DNA from 2 places in the Marinobacter sp. MBR-105 genome. Region 2 is predicted to be linked to the other one. Evidence: predicted binding sites of a transcription regulator. Region 2 holds the regulator's gene; the other holds the start of a gene.
What was found. Region 2 encodes sigma-54, which starts transcription at its own class of promoters, with help from an activator protein. Its sites were predicted from a motif close to ANTGGCATNNANNTTGCTNT; they were not measured.
Positions count from the first base shown of each region.

Region 1: the regulator sigma-54 is predicted to act here: its motif matches at 4,041-4,060, upstream of ACSSVV_RS17825 (PEP-CTERM sorting domain-containing protein).

Region 1 covers NZ_JBRJHG010000018.1:44,190-53,887, forward strand. Annotated here, with positions in the region: partial or broken gene aupB (alkane uptake protein AupB) at 1-1,766, opposite strand, end outside; gene aupA (alkane uptake protein AupA) at 1,778-3,115, opposite strand; gene ACSSVV_RS17825 (PEP-CTERM sorting domain-containing protein) at 3,415-3,969, opposite strand; tRNA gene ACSSVV_RS17830 (tRNA-Ile) at 4,180-4,256, opposite strand; gene rpoD (RNA polymerase sigma factor RpoD) at 4,317-6,173, opposite strand; gene dnaG (DNA primase) at 6,292-8,043, opposite strand; gene rpsU (30S ribosomal protein S21) at 8,198-8,413, opposite strand; gene tsaD (tRNA (adenosine(37)-N6)-threonylcarbamoyltransferase complex transferase subunit TsaD) at 8,647-9,698, shown strand, end outside.
Region 2 covers NZ_JBRJHG010000008.1:119,610-129,307, forward strand. Annotated here, with positions in the region: gene ACSSVV_RS11145 (YhdP family phospholipid transporter) at 1-278, shown strand, start outside; gene ACSSVV_RS11150 (carbon-nitrogen hydrolase family protein) at 289-1,113, shown strand; gene yjgA (ribosome biogenesis factor YjgA) at 1,114-1,638, opposite strand; gene mgtE (magnesium transporter) at 1,656-3,017, opposite strand; gene ACSSVV_RS11165 (HPr family phosphocarrier protein) at 3,109-3,378, opposite strand; gene rapZ (RNase adapter RapZ) at 3,385-4,269, opposite strand; gene ptsN (PTS IIA-like nitrogen regulatory protein PtsN) at 4,324-4,794, opposite strand; gene hpf (ribosome hibernation promoting factor) at 4,883-5,191, opposite strand; gene ACSSVV_RS11185 (RNA polymerase factor sigma-54) at 5,265-6,794, opposite strand; gene lptB (LPS export ABC transporter ATP-binding protein) at 6,983-7,708, opposite strand; gene lptA (lipopolysaccharide transport periplasmic protein LptA) at 7,686-8,252, opposite strand; gene lptC (LPS export ABC transporter periplasmic protein LptC) at 8,236-8,835, opposite strand; gene ACSSVV_RS11205 (KdsC family phosphatase) at 8,832-9,401, opposite strand; gene ACSSVV_RS11210 (KpsF/GutQ family sugar-phosphate isomerase) at 9,401-9,698, opposite strand, start outside.

The sequences.
Region 1 (9,698 bases), on a different contig from region 2:
AGAAACCATCGCGCGGTTGCCCGCCAGGTCTGTAAGTCCGTCGACAGACACGGAATACGGTACGCCATGCTTCAAGCCACCCTGCGGATTAAGCACAAGCGCTGTTCCATCCAACCGAGCCTGAAGGTTAGTTACCGGTGCACCGTTTTCAATGAGTTCGACACCATTCTCGACAGATGCCGGATCAAGCGGCTCATCAAAGAACAGAATGATCGGGTCGCCCGGGCGCTGCATGGACTGACGGGTTGGCGGAACGGCGTTCGCAGGGCCGGGCATCCAGCTCACCAGGCTGGGTGGTGTGGCATCCAGTTCCCGCAGGTTTTCGGCATCCAGAACCGAGTCGGCATCGGTTGCGGCCTGCAGATGGAAGGCAATGGTGGAATCGGTGAATTCCTGGCCCAGCAGGTTTGGTTCCACCATGCCGATGGCGTCGATGGTCAGAACGCCGTCCCGAACCAGAGCAATACCGCGCAGTTCAACACCCATCAGATCCTGGGACAGCGCGGCATTCGGCTGTGCTGCCTCCGTGTTCATGGATACGTCCATGAACAGGGTGATATGCCGCGGGGCATTGATGTCATCGGTGTACTGGTTCGGGCTCATGTAGCCGGATGCATCCGAGAGCATGGTCACTTTGATGGTGCCGGTTTGCTGGTCTTCGCCGGTCGCGGCATCCAGAACCTGTACCTTGCCACCCACGAGTACGTTCAGGCTGGTGCTTTCCAGCACACTGCCTTTGGGAATACGCAGCGGCAGTGCTTCGTCAGCATCAAACGCCGGGGCGTAGGCGAGCTCGGCAAACAGGTCCCCGGTTTGTTGAGAGGGGCCGGCTTCGCCCTGGAGTACCGAGTTGAGCGTTACGGCATTGAGGGCCTGGCCGTTGAGCACGGAGCTCAGTTCACCGTTGCCGGAATCTACGGCGGTTTGTTGCAACACAACCGTTGGGCCGGTCTCTCTCGGGGTAAAGGTGAATTCCCCGGTGAAGCGGTTCTCCTCACTGCTGTCGGTCAGGCTGGCGAGGTTGGTCAAATGCAGGGTGTAGGTTTCACCGGTGTCGAGAATATCCTGTTTGCTGCCGCACTGCGACAGTTCGGGGGTTACGCAGGGGTCAACCGTAATGCGGTTGCCTTTAACCAGTACGGTCGCCGGAACCTCTTCACCGTTGGCATCCTGCAGCTGAATACTGCCGCCGAGTGATTGCCATTCAGGATGCACCGGTTGCGTCATGGCAAACCGGAAAGTCGAAAAATTCATGGCCTGGAATGGGCTGTCGCTGGCGGGTACTTGCCAGGCAATGTCGAAAGTGTCTGCGGTGTTGGCCAGCCCCGCGAGACCCGCATAGGCGCCACGGGTTGCGAACTGGATGCCGTCATCACCAGTAGCGTTCGGAGTAGTGATTTGCCGGCCGCCCTCGGCGGCCAGCGGCTCCTGGAAGGTTACGGTGAATTCTTCGCCGGTCGCAAGCGGGTTAGCAGGCTCAAGCTTCAGACTTTTGCCATTATCGATCAAGGTCACGGTAAATGGCTGGGGCTGGTCGTTACTCTGCAGGGTGATCTTGTTCTGCAGGGTTGCTTCATCATCGATAATCGCATGAGAGAAGCGCAGCACGATGTCGGCTTTCGGGCTGATATCAGCCTGCCCATCCATCGGGAAGGAATAGACCATCGAGCCGGGTCTGGGTTTTCGTCAATGGACTGTTTGTCGCCACCGCCGCAGGCGGCCAGCAAAATGGCCGGAATCAGTGCCAGGGTCTTGTTGTACTTCATGGCAAGCCTCCTCAGAACTTCAGGGTGATGGATCCGCTGAATACGTGGATATCACCATCGGCAGTGACACTGGTTTCGTCACCGTCGTAGTCCACCACGGTGAAGTCGCGCTCCTGCAGTTGCTGGTACTGATAGCCCAGGTCGAGCCGCACCGGGTAGGCGAGCAGGCGGGTTCGGTCGTAAGTGGCACTGATACCAAGGCCAACCACCAGTTTGTCGGTATCCAGGTAGTTGAGCTCCGGATTACGAGTGGTTTTAAGGGGAGACTCTTCGTAGGCAACACCGCCACGAAGGGCGAAGTTCTTGTTCAACTGATATTCCGCACCAAGGCGGGGAATCAGGATGTCGTCGAAACCGATCCGGTTTCCGGAGGCCACGGAACCTTGATCCTTGATGGAGTCGCCGCTGAATTCGTCTTCCAGTTCCGACCAGTTCTGTTGTTCGATACTGCCGCCGATGCGCCAGCCGTCACCGGAGTATTGTGTGCCGATGGCAATCGTTTCCGGCTGGAATGAGTCGATGGTTGTCACAGCCAGGCTGAGCCCGGGATCCGGGATAGTCTGGGTCACGATGATGTTGGAGTCGACTGTGGTTGAGGCCGATGACTTCGTCCGGTAGGTCAGCGCCGTTTCCCATCCGTTCAGGAAACAGTCAGATTCAGGACAAAATGTGCTGCCCAGATCGATGTTCGTGCCCAGAATGGTCTTCAGAGAAGGCTCGGCATTGACCGCAAGGCGCTCACGGCTGGTTTCGCCGCCCAGCGTCGAGACGGCATCAAGATTAGCGGTCGCTTCGAGCGTTACCCGAACCGAAGCACCGGCGGAAATACCGCGCCAGATCGGGGTTGCACCACCGATGTTAAGGAACAAAGGTTCTTTCCCGTATTGAAGGAACTGTCCGCTCTCGCTGGTTTCAGAGCTGAAAGCCAGCATCTCCTTACCGTACTTTTCCACGCCCGCAATAAACCCGAGATAGATGGGGTGCCCGAACCGGGTGAGTGACCCAAGGTTGGTCTTCATGCCGATCAAAACGTGTTGGCTCGGAGAGTCCGAGACAATGTCACCGCTGGCGTTGGGATTGTCGGAACGCAGCTCCTGTTCGGAATGAAGGATACCCGCCGTAAGTTCGCCACGAGGATCTTTCGTCAGCGCTGCCGGATTGTAGTAGGTGGCAGAAACCTGCTCATTGAACATCGAAAGGGACTGGGCGGTGGCCACATCGACCGGCATTACACCATAACTGGTGCCCAGGTTGCCCATACTGGCACTGGTGGGCATGGACAGGGAGGCGGAAACTGCTGCAACGGCAAGGGATACCGCCCGTACTGAGAATCGGGGGGAAAGAACCATGTATACACTCCGTTCACTCATTGTTTTTGTGCTCAGTCCCGAGGGATTCCTTTCAGGACTGGTACGCTTGTTCAGGTTTTAGTGTATGAGGCTTGTCTGATCGGGACGTTGGCATTTTTGACACGACAGGGTGTCGGTAGAACCGCGTACCTCAAGAATTGTCTAAAACGGCCGAAAACTCATGAGCTTAAAAGGTGGGCTTCCGTGTATTTCTGTTACTTAATGTTTGCGGTTTTGTGAACGGGCACAAAAAAAGCTCCCCAAGGGGAGCTTTAGTGGCATGTAAAAAATGTCGACACTCAGGCGGATTTTTGTAACTTTCTTCTGATTGTGAGCATGCCCAGAATGCCAAGTCCCAGCAGGCCCAGTGTTCCTGGCTCAGGAACCTGTACAGGAACGGACTTGCCAAAGATCGCTACATGAGAAATGGCGCCTCTGTTTGGATAAAAGCCCTGAAGATCCAGTACGTCCTGGCCATTCCAGCTGCCGATGTTGAACAGGTATTGTGGCTCGTTGCCGTCTTTGACAACCAGGTAACACTCAGGGCACACAATGTAGTCCGGGCCATCCCAGCTGATCACCGCGTTGTTAGGGTCTCCGGTGAAACTGGTGGAGTAGAAGGATTGGTAGGAGCCTTCTTCCGGGCCTTCGTAGTTGGACTTGTAAAGCAAAGTGAGGTCGGACGTTCCAAAAAGGGCTGCAACGTCACCGGCGTCAAGCGCTGGATTTGGGGGGCCTACGTCGACAGTTTTGTCGGCGTCTGCGGGGCCAAGGATCAGGGCCATAGCCCCAGCAGACCAGGTTAATGCCAGAGCCGCAATAACGTGTGTTATCTGCTTTGTAATCTGTTTCATTTTTCACCTTCTCTCAGGGCAAGCCCTGAACGCAGTGCGGCGAAGCCGCGATCTGTACTTACGTCTGACTTTCAGCACAGTGTGTGCCAATAGGATTATTTGACGTTAAAACAGAGGCTTGGGCAGTGCTTAAGAGAAGGTTGGAGGCGTATGTGTAAATAAGTTGGACAGGAGTGAGTTGGGTGCGGGTTGGGGGAGGAGTTTGGGAGATGGTGGGCCCAGCTGGACTCGAACCAGCGACCAAGGGATTATGAGTCCCCTGCTCTAACCAACTGAGCTATAGGCCCGGAAAAGAAAACGGGCGCCATTATACCCACGAGGGGTGGCGCCCGCTACTGTCTTGGGGATTAACCGTTGCCCTGGTCGTCAATGAAGCCGCGCAGGTGATCGGAGCGGGAAGGGTGGCGCAGTTTGCGCAGGGCCTTGGCTTCGATCTGACGGATACGCTCCCGCGTAACATCGAACTGCTTGCCGACTTCTTCCAGAGTGTGGTCGGTGTTCATCTCGATACCAAAGCGCATGCGCAGTACTTTGGATTCCCGAGCGGTCAGGCCGGCCAGCACGGAGCGGGTGGCTTCGCGCAGGCCTTCAGCCGTGGCTGAATCCACTGGCGACAGAGCCTGGATATCTTCGATGAAATCGCCCAGATGACTGTCTTCGTCGTCACCAATGGGTGTTTCCATGGAGATCGGCTCTTTGGCGATCTTCAGCACCTTGCGGATCTTGTCTTCCGGCATGTCCATGCGCTCGCCCAGCTCCTCGGGTGTGGGCTCGCGGCCCATCTCCTGCAGCATCTGGCGGGAGATGCGGTTGAGCTTGTTGATCGTCTCGATCATGTGCACCGGAATCCGGATCGTGCGGGCCTGATCCGCGATGGAGCGGGTGATGGCCTGGCGAATCCACCAGGTAGCGTAGGTGGAGAACTTGTAGCCACGACGGTACTCGAACTTGTCGACCGCCTTCATCAGGCCAATGTTGCCTTCCTGGATCAGATCCAGGAACTGCAGGCCGCGGTTGGTGTATTTCTTGGCGATGGAAATAACCAGACGCAGGTTGGCCTCAACCATTTCCTTTTTGGCGCGGCGGGCTTTCGCCTCGCCGATCGACACCCGGCGGTTGATTTCCTTGATGTCGGCCACGTCCAGATCCACTTCGGTCTGAACGTTCTGGATGCGCTTCTGCAGGCGAACGATTTCATCTACACGCTCACCGATAGCGGCCGCATAGGGCTTTTTGGTGGCGGCAATTTCGCCGGCCCACTCAAGATCAGTTTCGTTGCCCGGGAACCATTTGATGAAGTCTTTGCGCGGCATTTTGCAGTCGCGTACACAGATCTGCATGATGGCGCGCTCATTCTCGCGGACCAGGTCGTTGGTTGAACGAACGACGTTCACCAGTTCGTCAAACGCCTTGTTGGCCAGCTTAAACGGGGCGAAAACCTGGCCCAGTTCGTTCAGGGCTTCCTGGGTTTTCTTGTGCCCACGGCCGTGTTTGGCCAAGGCCTTCTCGGCAGCGTCCAGCTTCTCTTTCAGCAGCTCGAAGCGCAGCCGGGTTTCTTCCGGATCTGGCCCGTTGTCGTTGTCGTCTTCGCTGGAGGTGTCGTCATCGTCGTCATCGCTGCTGGTATCGCTGTCATCAGCAGAGGTGTCTTCGGTGCTGGTGTCTTCACCCATGAACGGCTCGGCGTCGTCCGGGTCGAGGAAGCCGGTGACGATGTCGCTGATGCGACCTTCATTCTCGATGATGCGGTCGTAGGCCTGAATCACGGTGCCGGCGGTGCCCGGGAAATGTGCTACAGCGGCCATGACATCGCGAATGCCTTCCTCGATGCGCTTGGCGATGACAATTTCGCCTTCGCGGGTCAGCAGCTCAACGGTGCCCATCTCGCGCATGTACATGCGCACCGGATCGGTGGTGCGGCCAGCGTCGGTCTCAACGGCGGCAAGAGCAGCAGCGGCTTCGGCGGCAGCAGCTTCGTCGGCAGTGGAGTCACCTTCGGTCATCAGCAGGGTATCCGCGTCTGGTGTCTCTTCGCACACCTGGATACCCATGTCGTTGATCATCCGGATAATGTCTTCAACCTGATCCGGATCTGCGATATCTTCCGGGAGGTGATCGTTTACCTCGGCGTAAGTCAGGTAACCTTGTTCCTTGCCTCGTGCGATGAGGTCTTTCAAACGTGATTTCTGCGAATTGCCTGACATAGACACCCTGTGAACTCGCTTTTAAAAAGGAAAAAAGTTAAACAGCCATTATAGCTGTCGCTCGGTTGCGCTGCCACCGAATGGTTAGATGGTGATCAGGGCAACAGGTTTCAAGTGCTCAGCTTTCAGCCTTCGGATTTAACGTACCGGCGCTGAGCGTTCGCAGCTCCTCCCGTTCTTCCGGGGAAAGCTGTGCCAGGTTCCGGAGCAGGGTTGCCAGCCTCTGCTGACGCGCGGCCTCTTCATTCGGGCTTAACAGCTCTCTGGCAGCCGCCAGTGTGCTTTCCCGGGCCGGTATGTGCTCCAGTTCGTCAAACAGGTTGTAAAACCTGTCCCTGGCCTGTTTGTTCGTGGCCAGCCCCGCGACCAGTGTCTTGCGGGTCTGAATTTTTTCTTCCAGTAACCAGCGGGCAAAACGCCCCGCGCGTTCAAGCTGCCGGGTGCTGTCTGCCAGAGCTTTCACTTCGGTTGCCAGTTCCGGTGCTTCCAGCAAGGCCAGGCACAAGGTGCTGTCTTTGCTGAGTTTTACGTCAATCCGCTCTTCCGTGGGCCGGCTCTGGCCTTCACCGCGCCAGCCCCGTGCCTTGTAATTCTGGCCCTGCTGGCGGTTCTGCCACTGGTTGCGGCCGCCGCAAAGGCGCAGCATTTCGTGCCACATGGCGTCCCGCAACGTGCTGCGGGGCATCTTGTTCAGCAAGGGCTCAACCCGTGCCCGAAGTTCGCCTCGGTGTTCGGGCAACTGCAGATCAAGGCCCTCGCTCTGGCGATCAAACAGATAGCGTGAGAAGGGTGTGGCGCCCTCAATACGCTTCTGAAATGCGTCCGGCCCTTCTTTGCGCACCAGTGTGTCCGGGTCTTCGCCTTCTGGCAGCATGAGGAACTGCAGGTGCAGCCCGTCTGCCATCAGTTCCAGGGCATTCTCCATGGCCCTGTCCGCTGCCCGAAAACCTGCCTGGTCGCCGTCAAAACAGAACACGATATGCCGAACGTGCCGAAGCAGTGCGGTCAGGCTGTCCTGGTTGGTGGCCGTCCCCAGAGTCGCCACCGCGTAATGGATGCCGTGCTGGGCCAGCGCAATCACATCCATATAGCCTTCGACCACCAGCAACTTGTCCAGTTGTCGAATGGCTTGCCGGGCCTCGAACAGGCCGTAGATTTCCCGGCTCTTGTGGAAAACGTCCGATTCCGGCGAGTTAATGTACTTGGCCTTGTCGTCACCCAGCGTGCGCCCGCCGAAGGCGATGGTTTTGCCTCGGGTGTTCCGGATGGGAAACATAACCCGGTTGCGGAACAGATCCCTGGGGCGGCCGTACTGGTCCGACACCGTGCGGGTCTCAATCAGTGGTGCTTTTAGATCCTTCGGGGCGGCGTCGTAAAGTGCCGTGCCGGTGCCCGGTGCAAAACCAATCTGATACTGCTGGATAATGTTTTCATCCAGTCCCCGCTGCTTCAGGTAGTCCCGGGCATAACCGCCTTGCTGACTGGTCAGTGCTGAGTGATAGAACCGGTTGGCAAACTCCAGGGCATCGGTCAGTGTCCGCGCCTGTTGCATTTCCTGTTTGGCAGCTCGGTCGTACGGCACTTCCAGCCCGGCACGCTTGGCCAGTTCTTCTACCGCTTCGGTAAAACCCAGGCCCTCAAATTCGCGAACAAAGCTGATGGCATCGCCATGGGCTCCACAGCCAAAGCAGTGATAGAAGCCTTTGTCCGGTCGAACGTTAAATGATGGCGTCTTCTCGTCGTGAAACGGGCAGCAGGCCTTGTAGTTGGCTCCGGCTTTTTTCAGCGTGATGCGCGAACCGATCAGCTCCGCCAGATCAATGCGATCCAGCAGGTCTTCAACAAAGCGTTGAGGGATCAATCCGCTCATGGTGGCTCCACTTCAGCCGGGGTGCCGGGTGCGAAGGCATTTTCGCCATAGCCAAAAATGCCGCCGAAGCCAGGCCTCGGCGGCATTTTCAGCTTGCCGGGTGGGGCGAAACGCCGTTCCGGCAATCAGTTGTGCAGTCGATGCGCGCCTGAACTCAGTACAGACGCTCGAACTTGCGCTGTTCCCGCTGAAGCTTCTTGAGATGACGCTTAACGGCAGCAGCTGCTTTACGCTTACGAACAGCGGTCGGCTTCTCGTAGTGCTCACGACGACGTACTTCAGACAGTACACCGGCCTTCTCGCAGGAACGCTTGAAGCGACGCAGTGCTACGTCAAACGGCTCATTCTCTTTCACTTTAACAGCTGGCATTCGAAAATCACCTACCTGATAGATTCGGTTTCAATTTGTTCCGTCGGCCAGTGCCGTACGGGCTCGATCCCTGGTCAGATTGGCTAAAACTCGACCAGTGCTAATTTAGGGCGGCAATGATAGCCGCTGGGCTGGCCAAGGTCAATCACTGTTCAACGAAACTGCCGGAAGCTTTCGGGTTTCTGCTAAAATGCCGCCCACGTACCCGACACCCCTTGGATGTAGTGCCCATTATGCTGATTCTTGGTATTGAAACCTCCTGCGATGAGACCGGTGTAGCCCTGTTTGACGCTCAGCGGGGACTGCTGGCCCATGCCCTTTACAGTCAAATCGGTATGCACGCCGATTATGGCGGCGTGGTGCCTGAGCTGGCCTCCCGGGATCATGTCCGCAAGCTGCTTCCTTTATGCGATGAGGTACTGGCTCAAGCCGGTAAAGCCCGTTCCGATATCGAAGGTATCGCCTATACCGCCGGGCCGGGGTTAGTGGGTGCCCTGATGGTGGGCGGCTCGGTGGCGCATGCCTTGGGGTTTGCACTGGGGATTCCGGTGTTGGGCGTGCATCATATGGAAGGTCACTTACTGGCGCCCATGCTGGAGGACAATCCGCCGGCGTTCCCGTTTGTCGCGCTGCTGGTGTCCGGTGGCCATACCCAGTTAGTGCGGGTGGATGGCATTGGTGAGTACCAGATGCTGGGTGAATCGGTGGATGATGCCGCCGGCGAGGCGTTCGATAAAACTGCGAAAATGCTGGGGCTGGATTATCCGGGTGGCCCCCGGGTAGCTGCCCTTGCGGAAAAGGGTCGAGAGGGGCAGTACCGTTTTCCCCGCCCGATGACCGATCGTCCCGGCCTGGATTTTTCCTTCAGCGGCCTGAAAACCTTCACCCTGAACACCGTGAACGACGCAAAAGATAAAGGTACGCTGGATGAGCAGGTAAAAGCAGACATTGCTCTGGCGTTCGAAGCTGCGGTAGTTGATACCCTGGTCATCAAATGTCGCAGAGCCCTGGAGCAAACAGGGTGTAAGCGGCTGGTCATTGCCGGCGGGGTCAGCGCCAACAAGCGGTTGCGGGCGTCACTGGAAGCCATGGCAGAAAAGCTGCGTGGTTCAGTGTTCTACGCTCGTCCGGAGTTCTGCACCGACAACGGTGCCATGATTGCCTATGCCGGTGCGCAGCGGCTAAAGGCCGGTCAGCAGGATGGCGAGCGGATTGTGGCGGTCCCCCGGTGGCCTATGAACACTTTGCCGCCAGTGGCGGAACCGCGTCAGAACGGCCTCGTGGA
Region 2 (9,698 bases):
TGGTGGGTCCGTCCGGCGCGTTCAAACTCAGTGGCAATACCAACATGGCCGAAGAAACGTTGGATATGCGCCTGGTACTGGTACTACCCGTGACACAGAATCTGCCCCTGGCTGCCATACTGATGGGGGCGAGCGCCCCCATCGGCGGCGCCTTGTTCGTGCTCGATAAAATTCTGGGCGACCCGTTGAGCAAACTGACCAGTGCCACGTACAGTGTCACAGGAACCTGGAGCAATCCGGAAGTGGATCTGCGGGGCGTGTTCGATACCGGTGAGTAAGGAGGCCATGATGGTTCAGGTCGCGGCAATACAAATGGTCAGTACCCATGACATCGATGCCAACCTTGAAGAGGCCCGAAGACTGCTGGCTGAAGCGGCAGGCGCAGGGGCGAAGGTGGCGGTGTTGCCCGAGAACTTCGCCGTTCTGGCGACCGCGCAGATGCTGGAGTGCGGCCGCCGGGAGGCGGGTAGCGAGCCTGTTATCCGTCGCTTTCTGGCCGAGCAGGCCCGGTCATTGGGGCTCTGGATTGTCGGCGGCTCCCTGCCGTTGGCCAGTCGGCGAGATGGTTCAGAGATAACAGACCGGGTACGCGCCACCTGTCTGGTGTACAACGATCATGGCGAAGAAGTGGCCCGCTACGACAAGATTCACCTGTTTGACGCCATGGTTGAAGACGCCCACGGCCAGTATCGGGAATCGGATACCTTTGAGCCCGGTGATCAGGCGATTACGGTGGATACGCCGGCCGGACGACTGGGGTTGGCGATCTGTTACGACCTTCGCTTTCCAGAACTGTTCCGGGCCTTGAGAGAGCAGGGCGCCGAATGGGTCTGCCTGCCCAGCGCCTTTACCTGGCAGACGGGCAATGCCCATTGGCACGCCCTGATACGCGCCCGCGCCATTGAAAACCAGGTTTGGGTGGTGGCGCCGGGGCAAGGGGGGCAGAACAGTAGCCGGCGAAGAACCTATGGCCACAGCCTGATCTGCGATCCCTGGGGTAAGGTCGTCAGTGAGTTCGATGAAGGCCCAGGCATGGCTTGCGCCGATCTGGACCTGGAGCAGCTGCATCAGTTGCGAAGCCGTATGCCCGTTTGGGAGCACCGGCGGCTCTGATTACTGCTCGGCGTCGTCGATCCATTCCCGCAGAGCCCGGAACAGCTTCCGGGCCTGACCGGTATTCTTGCCTTTTTCGACTTCCTTGCGGGCATTGCGCACCAGATTGCGCAGGTGCTGTACATCCGCTGAAGGGCAGTAATCAATAAACTCTCCTACCACCTTGTCACCTTCGGAAATCATCCGGTCGCGCCAGCGCTCGGCGAGATGGTGTCGGCGGGTATGCTCTTCGCTGCCAGCGTGGAAGGCGTCGATGGCACGGCCAATAGCTTCGGGGTCGTCCTCCTGGCGCAACACCTTACCAATGTACTGCAAGTGTCGCCGGCGGGCCTCACGCTGGGGAATCCGGCGTGATTCAATGATCGCCGCTTTCAGGGTCTCGCTGATGCTCAGGGTGGCCAGCTGTTCGTCGTTCAGGTCCAGCATGCGTTTGCCCAGATCCTGAAGCGCGTGCATTTCGCGCTTCAGCTGCGATTTGCTGGGGCCAAGGTCGTCCTGGAATTCGTCGTCAAATTGGTCAGTCATGGTAGGTCACAGGTTGCTCAGGCATAGAAAATGGTGGCCAGTCCCAGGAAGGCCATGAAGCCGACAACGTCGGTTACGGTGGTGAGTATCACACTGCCGGCCAGGGCCGGGTCAATGTTCCGGGATTTCAGGAACAGCGGCAAGACGGTGCCCACCAGCGCCGCCGCCACCAGGTTAATCACCAGTGCCGCCGCGATGATGGCACCAATCAGCCAGTCCTGGAACCAGACCACCGCGGCGGTGGCAACCACCACCGCCCACAGCAGGCCGTTCAGTACCCCGGACAGAAACTCACGGTTCAGCAGCCAGCCCACGTTGGCACCGCTGATCTGGCCAACGGCCATACCCCGGATCACCAGGGTCAGAGTCTGGCTACCGGCAATGCCGCCCATGCTGGCCACAATTGGCATCAGTACGGCCAGTGCAACGACTTTGGCAATAGTGTCTTCAAACAGTCCAATCACGGCCGATGCGGTAAAGGCCGTGATCAGATTGATGCCCAGCCAGACCGCGCGCCGGCGGGTGGTCTTCATCACCGGGGCAAAGGTGTCCTCGTCTTCATCCAGACCAGCCATACTCATCAGGGAATGGTCTGCGTCCTCACGGATAACGTCGACCACGTCATCGATGGTGATCCGGCCCAGCAGCTTGTTGGTCTCATCCACCACAGGGGCAGAAATCAGGTCGTAGCGTTCGAACAGAGTGGCGACCTTGGTGTCGGACAGGGACACGGGAATGGGTTCAATGTCCGTGTCCATCACTTCCCGAACGGTAGCCGCGGGATTGGATACCAGCATCCGGGTAATGGGCAGCATGCCGATAAACTCGTCCCGACGGCTGACCACAATCAGGCTGTCGGTCATCGGGGGCAGGCTGCGGTGACGGCGCAGGTAGCGCAACACAACGTCGATGCTGATGTCCGGCCGAACCGTGATGGTGTCGGTGTTCATCAGGCCGCCAGCAGTGTCCTCCGGGTAAGCGAGGACTTCCTCGACCCGCTGACGGTCTTGCTCGTCCATGGTGTCCAGGACTTCCTGGATCACCGTGTCCGGCAATTGCTGAAGCAAGTCGGCCAGGTCATCCGACTCGAAATCTTCCAGAATGTCCGCCAGCTCCTGCGCGTTCAGCTGGCTCAGGAAGTAGCTACGAATATCGTCGCCAAGATACTGGAGGACTTCCCCTTCCAGCTGCTTGTCGACCAGGTTCCAGAGCAGGGCCCGTTGGCGTGGTGGCGAGGATTCCAGAAGGTGAGCAATATCGCTGGGGCTCAGACCGCCATTCAGAATGCGGGCCACCTGCTTGAGGGCACCACTGTCCAGCGCTTCACTGAGTGAGCGAAGGCGTTGGCGGGCCTGGCTTTTTTCCAGAATGTCGGTCATTGAACCACCTGCGATCAGAAAACCTTTGCATTATAGCGGAGTTAGGTGGCACACGTGAGAAAGGATTGTAGGTGAATGACGAAACCGGAGGTTATTCCCCTTCACCAAAATAATCGTCAATCAGGGCAGTCAATGCGTCGATGGCATCCTGTTCGTCCGGGCCATCGGCAACCAGTTCCACTTCGGTGCCCTGGCTGGCAGCCAGCATCATCACCTGCATGATGTTCTTGGCGTCTACGTCCCGGCCTTTGCCCCGGATTCGTACCTTGCTGTCAAAGTTCGAAGCGGTGGCCACAAGCTTTGCTGTAGCCCGTGCATGCAGACCGAGTTTGTTGATGATGGTGATGGGGCGGCAAATCATAGGCGCTCAGATTTCTCCCCGGGCTTGAAGGTGTGGCAGTTCGGTGTGGCGCACCTGCACATTACGGTAATGATCGCGGAAATAGCGCCCGAGCTGCTCACACACATAAACGGAGCGGTGCTGGCCACCGGTGCAACCGATGGAAATGGTCATGTAACTACGATTGCTGTCGGCAAACGAGGGCAGCCAGGTATTCAGGAAGCCCGTGACGTCATTCACCATCTGACGGGTCAGCGGTTCCCGTTCCAGAAATTCGATGACCGGCTGATCAACGCCGGTGTGTTTGCGCAGGCTGGTGTCCCAGTATGGATTGGGCAGGCAGCGTACGTCGAAGACATAGTCTGAATCCACCGGCACGCCGTGCTTGAAGCCAAAGGACTGGAACAGCAGTGCCAGTTCCTGATCCTTGCGGCCGGCCACGCGCTGCTTGATCATGTCGCGTAGCTCGTACATGGAGAGCCCGGTCGTGTTGACGTAAAGATCGGCCAGCTTTGACAGGGGTTCCAGCAATTGCTTTTCGTTGGTGATTGCCTCCCGCAGAGACGTCTTGTCATCGCTCAGTGGATGCTTGCGGCGGGTTGCGTGAAAGCGTTGCAGCAGTGACTGTTCGTCGGCATCCAGGAAAATGATTTCAACCTCGACACCGGTCTGCTTCAGTTGCTGGTAAATGGTTTCAAAATTGGCCAGCTCGGCGGACAGGTTACGGGCATCAATACTGACGGCCATTTTTTTCAGCCGGCCGGGCGCTTCCTGAGTGGCCGCCTCTCGGGTCAGCGGGAACAGCAAGCCAATGGGCAGGTTGTCGATGCAGTAGAATCCCAGGTCTTCCAGCACATGCAGGGCCGTACTCTTGCCGGAACCGGATCGGCCACTGACGATAATCAGCTTCATGGGACTGTTTCTCCTTCAATCTGCCTGGCAGCCTGTCCAGATATCAGGCTGATCTCAGTGATTACTCTCCGCCATACGCTGGTAAAGGGTCGCGGGATCTTCACTCTGGCGCAGCCGGGCGCAGAAAGTGCTGTCATTGAAGCGCTCCGCCAGTTGGCTCAGTAACTCCAGGTGTTCACTGGTGGCTTCTTTGGGGACGATCAGTGCAAACACCAGATCTACCGGCTGGTTATCGATAGCATCAAAGTCTACCGGTTCCTCCAGAGTCATCAGCACGCCGATGACGCGGTCCAGGCCTTCCAGTCGGCAGTGGGGGATGGCAATACCCTCACCGATACCGGTGCTGCCCAGCCGTTCGCGGGAGACCAGATTGTTGAAGATCTGGGTGTCGCTGAGGATTTCATCCTGAAAGTGAATCCGTTCAGCGATGAACTCCAGCACACGTTTCTTGCTTGAGGCCGGCACCTTACAGAGGGTCAGTTCAGGGGCAAGAATATTGTCGATGGTCAGGGATGGCTCGCTCATGGATCGACTGCATGTCCGTAAAAAAAAGGCTGCGGCCGGTTAGCCCCGCCGCAGCTCGTTTCATGAAACACCCGGTAAGGTTCGCGCTTCAGCGACCGCCGTTACCGTGCATCCGGTCTACGTTCTTTTCCTTGTGCTTGAGGATCTGACGGTCCAGCTTGTCGACCAGAGCGTCGATTGCGGCGTACATGTCCTCATTTTCTGCCTTTGCGTGAATCTCACCACCAATCACGTGCAGCGTGGCTTCCGCCATCTGGCGCACCTTCTCGACCTCCAGGGTGACCTGGCAGTTACTGATGTGGTCGAAGTGACGCTCCAGCTTCTCGAACTTGGTGTTGACGTAATCCTTCAGAGCGGGAGTCAGTTCTACGTGATGGCCTGAAATGTTGAGTTGCATAGGCGTCTCCTGTTGTCATACTGCCGGCGTGCTTGCCGGATTGCGTGCCAGTGCATCTTGCACCGGCGAAAGTTTAAACCAGGCGTTTTCGTTCGTTCGAGGGAGGAATATGCATGGCCTCCCGGTATTTGGCCACGGTACGCCGCGCCACGTTGATTCCCTGTTCCCCTAGCATGGCTGCAATTTTGCTATCGCTCAATGGCTTTTTCGGGGTTTCCTCGGCAATCAGCTTCTTGATCATCGCCCGGATGGCTGTAGACGAGCATTCGCCGCCCTCGGCGGTGCTGACGTGGCTGGAGAAAAAGTACTTCAGCTCAAAAATACCGCGGGGCGTGTGCATGTACTTCTGGGTGGTAACCCGGGAAATCGTGGACTCGTGCATTTCCACCGCCTGGGCAATGTCAGACAGGATCAGAGGCTTCATGGCTTCTTCGCCCTGATCCAGGAACCCTTGCTGGTGTTCAACGATGCGGGTGGCCACTTTCAGCAGGGTTTCATTCCGGCTTTGCAGGCTCTTGATAAACCATTTCGCTTCTTGCAGCTGGTCGCGCAGGTAGGTGTTATCGGCACTGCTGTCAGCCCGGCGGATCAGTGACGCGTAGCTGGCATTCACCCGGATACGCGGAGCGATTTCCGGGTTGAGTTCAACCCGCCAGCGGCCTTCGTGTTTGCGTACGATAACGTCCGGGATAACGTAATCCGGTTCGGCCCGGTCCACGACATCGCCAGGGCGAGGGTTCAGGCTGGTGATCAGGGCCAGTACCTGTTTCAGCTGGTCTTCCTTGAGCCGGCTGCGGCGTAACAGTTGCGCGTAGTCCCGGTTGCCAAGCAGGTGCAGGAACTGGGTAACCACCAGTCTCGCCTGGCGCAGCCAGGGGGTATCCGGTGGCAGCTGGTTGAGCTGAATCAGCAGGCATTCCTGGAGATCCCGAGCGAACACGCCGGGCGGGTCGAAGTGTTGCAGGCGGTGGAGTACCGCTTCCACTTCGTCCAGTTCCAACGGGTCTTCTTCGGTTTCGTCCAGCAGGCCTGCGTGAATGTCCTCAATGTCAGACGTCAGGTAGCCGCGCTCATCCACAGCATCCAGCAGCGCGTGGGCAATGGCCTGATCCCGCTCGCTCAGAGGTGTCAGGTTCAGCTGCCACTCAAGGTGATCCTGCAGGGTTTCGGTAGGCGAGTTCCGGGTTTCGAAATCCGATTCGTGCTCGTCTTCGCCTTTGCTGGCCGGAGCCGGGGCAGACTGGTAGATGTCGTCCCAGGCGGTATCCACTGGCAGATCATCGGGAATGTTGTCCGGAATATCGTTCTCGGACGACCAGTCAGGGCCGTTCTCGGTTTCGTCCCAGTCCGGGCTCGCGTCCTGGTGGCTGTCGTCCTGGTTGGCCTCAGAGCTGGAAGCTTCACTGTGCTCGTGCTCTTCGCGCTCGTCGCCTTCAGGGTGCTCATCGTCCTCTGAGGTTTCCAGCATTGGGTTGGATTCCAGCGCCTGCTGGATTTCCTGCTGGAGATCGAGGGTAGAAAGCTGTAGCAGGCGTATGGCCTGCTGCAGCTGGGGCGTCATGGTCAGACTCTGGCCCAGCTTAAGCTGTAATGAGGCTTTCATAACCATGGCTCAAGATCCATAACTCATGGGCATCCCGGTTGTTGCTTTGCCGGCGCACAGGCCGAAAAAAATGTTGTACGCTGGTTACTTGCCATTGTCTGTGAACAGTATAAGCAAGTTTTTTGCCGAGTTTACTTGCTACAGATCATCAAAACAATCAGACCTCGGATAAACCCTGTTTTATCAGGTCAGAGCCGGAACTCATCACCCAGATACACTTCTTTCACTTGCTGGTTTGCCAGAATGGCTTCGGCATTGCCGGAGGCGATGATGTGGCCGCCGGAAACGATGTAGGCATTCTCGCAGATGTCGAGGGTTTCCCGAACGTTGTGGTCGGTAATCAACACGCCAATACCTTTATCCCGCAGGTGCCGGATAATGTGCTTGATGTCACTGACGGAGATAGGGTCTACGCCCGCGAAGGGTTCGTCCAACAGGATAAACGCGGGCTCCATGGCCAGCGCCCGGGCGATTTCAACCCTGCGGCGTTCGCCTCCGGATAGCGCCATACCCACGCTGTCTCGGATGTGAGTAATATGAAACTCTTCCAGCAACTCTTCCAGCTTGGCCTCCCGTTCCGCCCGACTCATGCCTTTGCGGGTTTCGAGGATGGCCATGATGTTGTCCCGCACGGTCAGTTTGCGAAACACGGAGGCTTCCTGGGGCAGGTAACCGATGCCCTTGCGGGCGCGCCCATGCATTGGCAGCGGGGTGATGTCCTTGGCGTCGATGGTGATCCGGCCGTGATCCGCAGGCACCAGGCCCACGATCATGTAGAAGCAGGTGGTCTTGCCGGCGCCGTTGGGGCCGAGCAGGCCGACAATCTCGCCGGAGCGAATTTCCAGAGAAACATCCAGCACCACTTTTTTCTGCTTGTAGCTTTTTGCCAGATTACTGGCCCTGAGAACTGCCATCCGAACCTTTCCCGTCACTGGATTGAGCTGAATTACGAGGCTGAATCACCATTTCCACCCGGCCGGAGCCGCCGTCGGATGGCGTGCCGCCTTCCGCAGTAACAACGCGGCGAACGGTGTCGTAGTGAATGACGTCGCCCCGGAATACGTTGCCGTCTTGTTCAATAACGGCCTGGCGTTCAAAAATAACCAGGTTTTCATCGCCAGACCAGGTGATGTTCAGGGCCTTGGCATCGGTCGTGCCTTCGCCTTCCTGGCCGGGTTGCCGGTAATGGGCGGGGTTGCCGGCGGCTTCAATCCGGCTGACACCCTGTTGGTTGCGGTAAAGTACCACCCGATCCGCGTCCAGCCGGGTTTCGCCCTGAATCAGTTCGACAGCGCCGGTGTAAACGGCCGTTCCGGCGCTTTCATCCAGGCGGGCCGAATCTGCACTGACCTTTATGGGGATATCGGAATCCAGGTTGAATGCCGATGCCGGGCCGGCCAGCAATGCCATGGCCAGAATCGCTGGCCGGCAGAAAGATCGTTTACCTGACGGTTTCATATTGTCCCTCTACCCGGGAGTTGAGTTCGAGAATGCGTTCGTTGATCCAGGCTTTCATGCCGGTGGAGCGGGTGACGCCGAAAGGCTCGGTGATGGTCACCGGCTGGTCGGTGTAGACGGTGCCGTTGCTGTTGTCCAGGGTCAGTGCCTCGGTCTCCAGAACGGCTTCGCGGCCTTCGGACTGTCGGGTCAATTGGACGTTCCCCGTAAGTTCCAGCTTTTCATTGTTCTGCTGAAGGCTACCTTCATTGGACTCAATGAGCCAAGGGTCGGGGCTGCCCTCACTGAAAAGCCGGGCTCTCGGCGTATCCAGATGAGCCGTGCCGGTTGCTTCAAACTGCTCAATTCTGGGGCTTGTGAGATCAATCTGGAGGTTCCCTTGCTCATCCCAGGCGCGGTATTGGCCGCCGATCACAAAGCCGTCGGGCTCTGCGGGCCCCCGTAGTTCGCTGGCGGCATTCCGCGAACTGACAGGCTCGTCACTTTGCCACAGCAGAAAAACGGTTGCTGTTACGGTGGCGGCAAGGGCCAGCGCTGTAATCCGCCGTTTGCCACGATCGCCGAAAAGCCGCTCGGTGATCATGCTGGCTCGTCCAGATAGGGGGCAAGAGTGTTGTCCAGGTGCCCTTGCGCCCAGAGCAGGAGATCGCAGGCCTCGCGCACAGCGCCCTGTCCACCGGGGCTGCGGGTACAGTAGTCGGCGTGTTGCTGAACCAGCCAGTAGCCGTTGGGTACCGTGATGCCAAGGCCGGCAAAACGCAGCGCGGGCAGGTCGGGCAGGTCGTCGCCCATGTAGGCAATCTGCTCCGGCGCAAGGTTCATATCCCGGATCAATTCCAGTAATGCAATTTTTTTGTCTTCGCGACCCTGCATCAGGTGCGGGATGCCCAGATCCGACATCCGCTTTTCCGTGAGGGGCGAGCGCCGTCCGGTAATCACCGCCACGGTGATGCCTGCCTGCATCAGTTGTTTCAGGCCCAGGCCGTCAAGAATGTTGAAGGCCTTGAGTTCATCGCCGCTGGCACTGAAATAGAGGCGGCCATCGCTCATAATGCCGTCCACGTCCAGGGCGATCAGGCGAATGTCCGAGGCTTTGGCCTTCAGGGCTGCGTCCCAGTGGGTTTGTAACGGATGCGCTGTCTGAGTCATCAAATCACTCCGGCCCGCAGCAGGTCGTGCATATTAATAGCGCCCACCAGGGTGCCGTTTGCGTCGGTAACCGGCAAGGCGTTGATCTTCATTTCTTCCATGATATTCAAGGCTTCTGCCGCCAGGTGGTCTGCCCGGATGGTTTTGCCGTTGCGGGTCATCACGTCCTGGATGGGGGTAGTGTGCACATCCACGGATTTGTCCAGGGTCCGGCGCAGGTCGCCGTCGGTGAAGATGCCCGTCAGGGTGCCGGCGGCATTAACGACCGTGGTCATACCCAGGCCCTTGCGGGTTATT